3 regions of the Mesorhizobium sp. M1A.F.Ca.ET.072.01.1.1 genome follow, and region 1 is predicted to be linked to each of the others. Evidence: riboswitches for the same ligand, from Rfam matches in the RefSeq annotation. Region 1 holds a riboswitch; each other region holds the start of a gene.
What was found. A riboswitch is a leader RNA that binds a small molecule or an ion and turns the genes downstream of it on or off. The one in region 1 is predicted to bind thiamine pyrophosphate.

Region 1 (3,272 bases):
CGATCAAGGATGCCTTCGAAAAGGCTTTGAAGAAGGCCGCTTGACTGCTCAGGCAATCCGAGACCGGAGGTCGCAGACCTCCTCTGCTCGTTACGACATCAAGACCGGCACCTTCGCGCCGGTCTTCTTCCATTCGGCCGGCGTCCTTTGCACGAACCTCATCCATCGGCCAAGCATCGCTTTTCCAAACAGTTGGCTACGGAAAGGCGCGCAGAGACGGAGACGAAGGCCCGAAATCGGGACGAGGACGCCGCTTTGGTCCTGTAGCTACTTGACCGTTGATCGTTGCAGCCCGGTGCCGGCGATTTCTCCGGGGCTGCTTTCGAAGTCGAAGAGCCTTTGGGTCGCAAGCGCCGCGGCGCCACGCGCCCAGGAATCGTCTGCCCAATCGGGTGCAATCGGCAGCGGGTCCCACATGACATAACGCTTCAATGCATCGCGCATTGGCCCGAACAGATAGTCGCCAAAGGTCGCAATGGCGGTACGCTGATCCTGTCGGCGTTGAGCGGGACGCGGACGAGAACAACCACAGCATTCGCGAACAGGCTCCCGGCAAGGCCCTTGCAGCCGTCGTGGGAACGCTGCAACTCGACCCTTACGGCTGCACAATAATCCGGTCCTGAACAAATCGAACCAGCGTCCGTAGACGCCGAACAGATGCTCTTCGAGGCGAAAAATGCGTTCTTCAACCCGCCGCCACAAGGGATCGCAAAAGCGTTTCCTTGGCGGATGACAAGTGGGTCCGGCTGCCAGTTCCAGCGCGCAAGATCGTGGCTCAATGGGCGTCGATGTAAGTCAGATGCTCGATCAAAGCTGCGTGCTTGCGCTGCTTCTCGTCGCCCTTGTTCGAGGCTGGAGAAGTCATGAAATCGAGTTGACAGGATAGCGTCGCATCGTCCAACCTGCGCCCCTCACCAGGGGAGTCCCGGCAAGGGGCTGAGATACTGCTATCGCGCGCAGTGACCCGTTGAACCTGATCCAGTTCATACTGGCGTAGGGACGGTGCGAGGCTTCGCGGGTCGGCAATCCGGCTTCGGCATTCGGGCAGTGCCCGCATCCTAAGCGAAGCGTCACTTCCTCCTCATCGCGTGGACTGGGTCTCCGTTGCACTCGAGCAAGGAGGCTCACTCATGAATGCCCACACCCCGACCGTCACCGTCGGCGAATTGCCCGCTTCGAAGAAGGTCCACAAACCCGGTCAGCTTCACCCGGAGCTGCGGGTGCCGATGCGCGAGATCTCGGTCCACTCGAGCGCCGGCGAGCCGCCGGTCACTGTCTACGACTCGTCCGGTCCCTACACGGACGCCACGGTGAAAACCGACATCGAGCGTGGCTTGCCACGGCTGCGCGAGGCATGGATCGAGGCGCGCGGAGATGTGGGGCGCTACGAGGGCCGCACGATCAAGCCGGAAGACAACGGCTTCGTCTCAGCCGATCGCCTGACGCCGGAATTCCCGGTTCGCAACAGACCGTTGCGCGCGGCCGGCGGCCGCGCCGTCACCCAGCTCGCCTATGCGCGCGCCGGCATGATCACGCCTGAGATGGAGTTCGTCGCCATCCGCGAGAACCTCGGCCGTGAGCAGTTGCGTTCGAAACTTCAACGCGATGGCGAAAGCTTCGGCGCCGCGATCCCTGACTTCGTCACGCCGGAATTCGTGCGCGACGAGGTGGCGCGCGGCCGCGCCATCATCCCGTCCAACATCAACCACCCGGAAAGCGAGCCGATGATCATCGGCCGCAATTTCCTGGTCAAGATCAACGCCAATATCGGCAACTCCGCCGTCACCTCCTCGATGGCCGAGGAGGTCGAGAAGATGGTGTGGGCGATCCGCTGGGGCGCCGACACGGTGATGGACCTCTCGACCGGGCGCAACATCCACAACATCCGCGAATGGATGGTGCGCAATTCGCCGGTGCCGATCGGTACGGTGCCGATCTACCAAGCGCTTGAGAAGGTCGGCGGCGTCGCCGAAGAACTGACCTGGGAGGTGTTCCGCGACACCCTCATCGAGCAGGCCGAGCAGGGCGTGGACTATTTCACGATCCATGCCGGCGTACGCCTGCCCTATATCCCGCTCACCGTCGACCGCGTCACCGGCATCGTGTCGCGCGGCGGCTCGATCATGGCCAAATGGTGCTTGCATCACCACAAGGAGAGTTTTCTCTACGAGCATTTCGAGGAGATCTGCGACATCGCCCGGTCCTATGACGTGGCGTTCTCGCTCGGCGACGGCCTTCGCCCCGGCTCGATCGCCGATGCCAATGACGCGGCCCAGTTCGCCGAGCTGGAAACGCTCGGAGAGCTCACCAAGATCGCCTGGTCCAAGGACTGCCAGGTGATGATCGAGGGCCCCGGCCACGTGCCGATGCACAAGATCAAGCAAAACATGGACAAGCAGCTCGCGGTCTGTGGCGAAGCGCCGTTCTACACGCTCGGGCCGCTCACCACCGACATCGCGCCGGGCTATGACCACATCACATCGGGCATCGGCGCGGCGATGATCGGCTGGTTCGGAACGTCGATGCTCTGCTACGTCACGCCGAAGGAGCATCTCGGCCTGCCCGACCGCGACGACGTCAAGACTGGCGTCATCACCTACAAGATCGCCGCTCATGCCGCCGACCTCGCCAAGGGCCATCCGGCCGCCCAGGTCAGGGACGACGCGCTGTCGAGGGCGCGCTTCGAGTTCCGGTGGGAGGACCAGTTCAACCTGTCGCTCGATCCGGAGACGGCGCGCGCCTTCCACGACGAAACCCTGCCGAAGGAGGCGCACAAGGTGGCGCATTTCTGCTCCATGTGCGGTCCCAAATTCTGCTCGATGCGGATCTCGCACGACATCCGCGCGGAAGCGCAGAAGGAAGGGCTCGCGGCCATGGCTGCGAAGTACCGCGACGGCGGCGATCTCTATATGCCGCTCGACAGCACCCCCGAGCGCACGGACACGCCATGAAGGTGCTCATTCGCGGCGCTGGCGTTGCCGGATTGACGCTCGCGCACGAGCTGGCAACGCGCGGCGCCGATGTGACCGTGGTCGAGAAACGGCTAGAGATCGCCGGCAATGCCTCCTGGCAGGCTGGCGGCATGCTCGCGCCCTGGTGCGAGCGCGAGAACGCCGAAGAGACCGTGCTGACGCTCGGACGCGGCGCAGCCGACTGGTGGGACGCCGCCTTGCCCGGCCATGTCGCGCGCCGCGGCACGCTGGTGCTGGCGTCTGCCCGCGATGCCGGCGAACTCGACCGCTTCGGCCGCCGCACATCCGGCTTCAGGCATT
Region 2 (3,272 bases), on a different contig from region 1:
AAGGTATACCGGTTGAATGGTGGATAGGTACGCCGGATAAAAAGGGCTTCGGGTTCCGGAAGACGAACTAATCGACGGATAGGCGCTGCTCGTGAGGGAAACTGCATGCGCATTACGGTTATGACCATCCAGGGATGTCGGATATGATCTTGAATAGTGACATTGCAGGCCAAAGAGCGGCCGAGAAGCTAGCAGAGGGCCTGAAATCGCAGGGCAAGCAGCAATACGAAGAAAGGTCGAGGGAACGCGAACGAGATGTGTCTCGTTAGGTCGCACGTTGCACCAGGGGTGCGTCGGAAGGCACTCCGCCGTGTCCTGAAGAGGTAGCCTGCACTTGAGAATAGCCACGGTGGTACCTTATTTTCGGCTGTGAAGCACACGAGACCCGCGACGTGAGACCCAGTTGCTCAATACCCAGTTGCTGGGTGAGCGTGCATGACTGCCAACGGAAGGTCTTGCACGCACCCTCGCGATCTTGAGCAATGGTCGCCATGACTTTCTTCTTGCAGGCTTTTGAGTGGCCCAGCCTGCAATCACCAGACCCCACCGACTCTAAAGAGCGTGGCAGACGGGATAGTCGAGGTTGCCCGGCACAATTACGCTCAAGGCTTGCGCCGCCCAGAGGACACGCTGAAAAGGCAGCATGGGCGCGCAAGCACGCCATTCACGAGAGGTTCGACATGAAGACTATGCAAGAAAAAGACATTCCGGCATTCGTGCAAGCAGTTGTGGAGGCCGGCTGCAACATTTGCGCGATTGGCAACTTGGGATATGTCTTTGGCGATGCTGATTTGACGCCGGCGCAACGGAGGTCCGTCGAGCCACAGCTGCGCAGGATTGCTGAGATCTACGGCGAACGCGATCATCTCATGGACGAGATAGCTGTATATCTGCGGTCGATCGGACGCCATGTCGAGGTTGAGCCGAAGACAGGTGTTTCCTGATGGCCGCGATCGATCGCGTTCCGTAGTCGCCATTTCTATTGGGTAACGAGCAGCCGTCTTCCAACCTCTGAAACAAAAAAGAGGTGACCCCCAAAGGCCGCTCTCGAGACCGCAAGTCTGAGCCGCTAACGCATTGCGATAACCAGGCTGTCCGAACTGGGCGTCGATGCCTTCCTCGACCAGGTCGCGGTAGGCGGCGATCTCATCTACCGCATGCATAGCCAAGCCAGAGAAGTTTTCGGCAGCGGAATTCTCGGTCGCTTCCCCTTTTATGACTAGAGGGTGCGGCCGATCCGGCCGCGACGATCTCGCAGGGATTGCCATATACGGCAACACGAACACCGGCGGATCAATACTCGGATAATGGCGGCCGGCTATGTAGCGATCGATCGCGCACCAACATATCAATGCAATAGCTTAGTTGCTTTCAAAGGCGGGTCTCTACGAACTGCAAGCAAGCTAAACGATTGCGTCAACTCTTCCTCGCAGAGCGAAAACTCCGCGCCCACGCGATTTCTCTGCTGGAACAGCGGCACATCCTCAGCGCCAGGACACGGCCGCCGCCGTCGGGTTTTACGAAGCCGGTGATTGCATAAGTTGCCCGCAAGATATCATTGGTATCGGGAACGCCGCCGATGCCGCATCCTGAATAGAGCGGCCGCTTGCACCTGCCAGCCCGACGACCAGATCATATCTGCAACTCCATCTACCTGGACGTGGTGCAAATCACCTCGCTGAAGCCGCAAATCGTCGCCTTCGACCAGGATAACCACATCCGTGACCGCCTGAGCTACTCGGTCGATCTCGACGCACATGGCCGATACAGTTTTTCCATCCTTCACGAAGCGAATGAGACTTTGGCCATTCCAGCCCTGGTCTACGGGGCGTGACTTGTCCCCGATGCATGCGCGAGCTCTCCGCTCGGCCGGCCGCCGGACGTCGCCACCGGCCGAAGGCGCCCGAAGGCGCCCGAAGGCGCTTGACAAAGCAGCACCGGCCCATTCAACTTGAGGCATTCACCAGGGGAGTCCCGGTAAGGGGCTGAGATACTGCTGGCTTTCGCGGCGCAGTGACCCGTTGAACCTGATCCAGTTCATACTGGCGTAGGGACGGTGCAAGCGCTTTGCGGGAGTTTACGCCCGAGGTCCTGCTGCAGCAGGTCTACAGAAGCGTCTTTTCATCCTTCCGGCACAGAACTGGGTCTCCAATGCATGAGCAAAGGAGCCTCACGATGAATGCCCTCACCCCCGCCGTGTCGACGGGACCACTGCCCGCCTCGCGGAAAATCCACAAGCCCGGCGTCCTCTACCCGCAGATCAGGGTGCCGATGCGCGAGATTTCCGTCCATCCGACGGCCGGCGAACCGCCCGTCACCGTCTACGATCCGTCCGGCCCCTACACCGATCCATCAGTCCAAACCAGCATCGAAAAAGGCCTTGCCCGGCTTCGCCACGAATGGGTCACGGCGCGTTGCGATGTCGAAGCCTATGACGGCCGCCACGTCCGGCCGGAAGACAATGGATTCGCCACCGGCGAGCGCCTGACACCGGAATTTCCGATACGCAATCGGCCGCTCAAGGCCAAGCAGGGCAAGGCGGTGACCCAACTTGCCTATGCGCGCGCCGGCATCATCACGCCAGAAATGGAGTTCGTAGCCATCCGCGAGAATCTCGGCCGCGAGGTGATGCGCGGCAAGCTGCAACGCGACGGCGAAGCCTTCGGCGCGGCGATCCCAGATTTCGTCACACCCGAATTCGTGCGCGACGAGGTGGCGCGCGGACGCGCAATCATTCCCGCCAACATCAATCATCCCGAGAGCGAACCGATGATCATCGGGCGAAATTTCCTGGTGAAGATCAACGCCAACATCGGTAACTCGGCTGTCACATCGTCGATGGCCGAAGAGGTCGAAAAGATGGTGTGGGCGATCCGCTGGGGCGCCGATACGGTGATGGACCTGTCGACCGGCCGCAACATCCACAACATCCGCGACTGGATCGTGCGCAATGCACCGGTGCCGATCGGCACGGTGCCGCTCTATCAGGCGCTCGAAAAGGTCGGCGGCATCGCCGAGGACCTCAACTGGGAGGTCTATCGCGACACGCTGATCGAGCAGGCCGAGCAAGGCGTCGACTATTTCACCATCCACGCCGGCGTGCGGCTGCACTACATACCGCTGACCGTCGACCGGGTCACGGGCATCGTCTCGCGCGGCGGCTCGATCATGGCCAAATGGTGCCTGCACCATCACCGGGAGAGCTTCCTCTACGAGCATTTCGAGGAGATCTGCGACATCGCCAGAGCCTATGACGTTTCCTTCTCGCTCGG
Region 3 (3,272 bases), on a different contig from region 1:
CGCCTGGCGGTCACGCCATAGCGCAGCCAATGCTCCTCGCGCACGATCTGGCGGCCGAGCTTGTGCTGTTCGCGCTCCTCCTCTTCAAGCACCTGGTCGCGCCATTCCTCGAAATGCGCGAACCCCTTGTCCAGCCGGCGCGTCTGGCCGCGGTCGAGCCAGACGGTGGCGCGCGAGACGCGCTCGAGAAAGCGGCGGTCGTGCGAGATCAGGATCACGGCCGACGAGGTGCGGGCAAGCTCTTCTTCCAGCCATTCGATGACCGACAGGTCGAGATGGTTGGTCGGCTCGTCGAGGAGCAGGATATCGGGCTCCGGCGCCATGACGCGAGCGAGTGCTGCGCGGCGCGCCTCGCCGCCGGAAAGGTCGTTCGGCCGCTCCTCGCCGGTCAGGCCGAGATGCTCCATCAGATAGGTGGCGCGATGCGGGTCGTCGGCCGGCCCGAGGCCGGCTTCGACATAGGCGCGCACGCTGGCGAAGCCATCCATATCGGGCATTTGCGGCAGGTAGCGCACCGTTGCCGATGGCTGGCGGAATACGTCGCCGTCCTGCGGTTCGATCAGCCCCGCGACGATCTTGAGCAGCGTCGACTTGCCCGAACCGTTGCGGCCGACAAGCGCGATCTTCTCGCCGGCGGAGGCGCTCAGTACCGCGCCGTCGAGCAGCGGCGTGCCGCCAAAAGTCAGTTTTATGCGATCCAGATTGAGAAGAGGCGGGGCCATGTCAGCTTTCGGGAAGAGGATAGGGGTGGGCGAGCAGCAGCGCCCGGCCACGCTCGAGCGCGATATGGAGCCGGCCCTTAACCTCATTTGATATGGTAAGCGAGGAGCCGAACGCCACCTCGACACCGTCCAGCGGCCATTTGGCGCCTGAGACCGTCAGGCCGGCGAGGTCGGAGAAGCCGAGCACCGAGAACAGCGTGCCCTCGGCGTAGTCGAAGCCGGCTTTGCCCGGCAGGATGGGCACGCCTTCCTGCGCGCCGCTGGTCAGCAGGACGGTCATGCCTGCCTCGGCCAGCCGCACGCTCAGAGCCAAATGCAGAAAGGCATGATCGGCGCGCTTGCCGCCGAAGGCGCCGGCCAGCACCAGGCTGGTGGCGCCGCGCGCCAGCGCCTCGGCAATGGCGAGTTCGCCGTCGGTCATGTCCTTCTCGGTCGGGAAAATCTTGCGCGGCACGGCGGCCAGATTCTCCGGCAGGCTCGCCGGCACCGAGTCGAAATCTCCGACCCAGAGCTCCGGCAGCAGGCCAAGCATATCGGCATGGCCGATACCGGCATCGGCGGCGATAATGCGGGAGCCTTCGATCTGGCGATCGAGCCGAGGCGTGCGGACGATATCGCCGCCAAGCAGGATGGTGAATGTGCCCATGGCCGTCGCCCTTACCAGCCCGACCAACGAAACGGAAGCGGGCGCGTCCAAACGGAATCGCACTTCGCTACCGCGGTGAACCCTGATGGATGCCCAGGAAACTTCCGCTTGCGCGCCGCATCGGCCGGGCCTATGTCTCGAAATGCTCTAACGGGGTGCCGGACGCTGATTTTGCGAACCGGCTGAGAGGCACAAAGCCAACCCGCTGAACCTGATCCGGTTTGTACCGGCGGAGGGATTAGACGTTTCGGACCATCCGACGCCTCAATTCCTTTAACGCGAACGAAGGAGGCGCCGATGCGCTCGCTATTGTCCAACCTTGTTCTTGCAGTCGGCCTTGTTTCGCTTTTGGCAGGCGGATCTGCCGAGGCTAAAGACAAGCTTACCATCTACACCTACGAAAGCTTCACCGCCGACTGGGGTCTCGGGCCCGCGGTGAGGAAGGAATTCGAGGCCGAATGCGGCTGCGATCTTGAATTCGTCTCGGTTGCCGACGGCGTGGCACTGCTCAACCGCGTCAAGCTGGAGGGCGCCGGCACCAAGGCCGATGTCGTGCTCGGCCTCGATACCAACCTGACCGCGGATGCCAAGGCGAGCGGCCTATTCGCGCGGCATGGCGCGGTGGCCGATTTGAATGTGCCCGGCGGCTGGAAAGACGACACTTTCGTGCCTTTCGACTACGGCTATTTCGCCGTCGTCTACGACACCGAAAAGCTGAAGACCCCGCCGAAGAGCTTGAAGGAACTGGTCGAGGGCGCCGGCCCCGACAAGATCATCATCCAGGATCCGCGCACTTCGACGCCGGGCCTCGGGCTGCTGCTGTGGGTCAAGTCGGTCTATGGCGACAAGGCGCCGGAAGCCTGGGCCAAGCTGAAGCCGAAGGTGCTGACCGTGACGCCGGGCTGGAGCGAGGCCTATGGTCTGTTCACCAAGGGCGAGGCGCCGATGGTTCTCTCCTATACCACCTCGCCGGCCTACCACATGGTGGCCGAGAACACCGAGCGCTATCAGGCGGCGTCCTTCGAGGAGGGCGAATATCTGCAGATCGAGGTCGCCGGCATCACCAAAACCGGCGCGAAGAACCCGCTGGCGGAAAAATTCATAGCCTTCATGACCGGGCCCAAGTTCCAGAACGTCATCCCGGAGACCAACTGGATGTTCCCGGCCGGCAAGACCGACAAGCCGCTCAACCCGGCCTTCGAAAAGCTGGTGAAGCCGACCAAAACCCTGCTGTTCAGCCCGGACGAGGTGGCGGCCAACCGCAAGGCCTGGGTGGATGAATGGCTGGCGGCGATGAGCAAGTAGGACGCAGGATGGCGCTTGAGCACCCCCCTCTGTCCGGCCGGCCATCTCCCCCGCAAAGGGGGAAATTCGCGGTCATCGGTGATTTCGCTAGCCGCCGACGGTGTAGGAAGAGCGGCAAAGCTGCCAATCTCCCTCCTAGAGAGGGAGATGTCCGGCAGGACAGAGGGGGGTGCGACGGAACGTGGCGTTCGCTAGCTCGAGCCAACGTGGTGCAGCGTGCAATCCACGCCGCGCCCTGACCCTCGCATCACCGCCGGCATCATCGCCCTTGTCGCCATCACTTTGCTCATCGGCGGCGCCTTCGCCGGCCTGATCCTCGAAGGCGCGAGCGGTCCGTCCAGCGCTGCCGCGGCCTTCGACAGCTATCTGCTCCGCGTCGCCCGCTTCACGCTTTGGCAGGCGCTGCTGTCGACATTGCTTTCGGTCTTGCCGGCAGTGTTCGTCGGCCGCGCCCTGTCCAGGCAAACGAACTTTCCCGGACGTCGCCTGATCCTGCAGTTGTTCACGGTGCCGCTGGCGCTGCCGGCCATCGTCGCCGCGCTCGGCGTGTTGGCGCTCTACGGCCGTGCCGGTTATTTTGCCGGCATCCTCGGCACGTT

Region 2: it holds a riboswitch for thiamine pyrophosphate, as region 1 does, so the genes downstream of both, thiC (phosphomethylpyrimidine synthase ThiC) here and thiC (phosphomethylpyrimidine synthase ThiC) in region 1, are expected to answer to the same signal.
Region 3: it holds a riboswitch for thiamine pyrophosphate, as region 1 does, so the genes downstream of both, thiB (thiamine ABC transporter substrate binding subunit) here and thiC (phosphomethylpyrimidine synthase ThiC) in region 1, are expected to answer to the same signal.

The regions. Positions count from the first base shown of each region.
Region 1 covers NZ_RZSF01000117.1:1,303-4,574, reverse strand. The annotation lists gene EOA32_RS17575 (phasin) at 1-44, shown strand, start outside; gene EOA32_RS39275 (hypothetical protein) at 268-444, opposite strand; TPP riboswitch at 907-1,018, shown strand; gene thiC (phosphomethylpyrimidine synthase ThiC) at 1,131-2,951, shown strand; gene thiO (glycine oxidase ThiO) at 2,948-3,272, shown strand, end outside.
Region 2 covers NZ_RZSF01000338.1:1,925-5,196, reverse strand. The annotation lists gene EOA32_RS40835 (hypothetical protein) at 483-944, shown strand; gene EOA32_RS30840 (hypothetical protein) at 1,607-1,834, shown strand; TPP riboswitch at 1,956-2,072, shown strand; gene thiC (phosphomethylpyrimidine synthase ThiC) at 2,176-3,272, shown strand, end outside.
Region 3 covers NZ_RZSF01000095.1:16,053-19,324, forward strand. The annotation lists gene EOA32_RS15520 (ABC-F family ATP-binding cassette domain-containing protein) at 1-722, opposite strand, end outside; gene EOA32_RS15525 (thiamine diphosphokinase) at 724-1,368, opposite strand; TPP riboswitch at 1,510-1,623, shown strand; gene thiB (thiamine ABC transporter substrate binding subunit) at 1,666-2,673, shown strand; partial or broken gene EOA32_RS15540 (ABC transporter permease subunit) at 2,890-3,272, shown strand, end outside.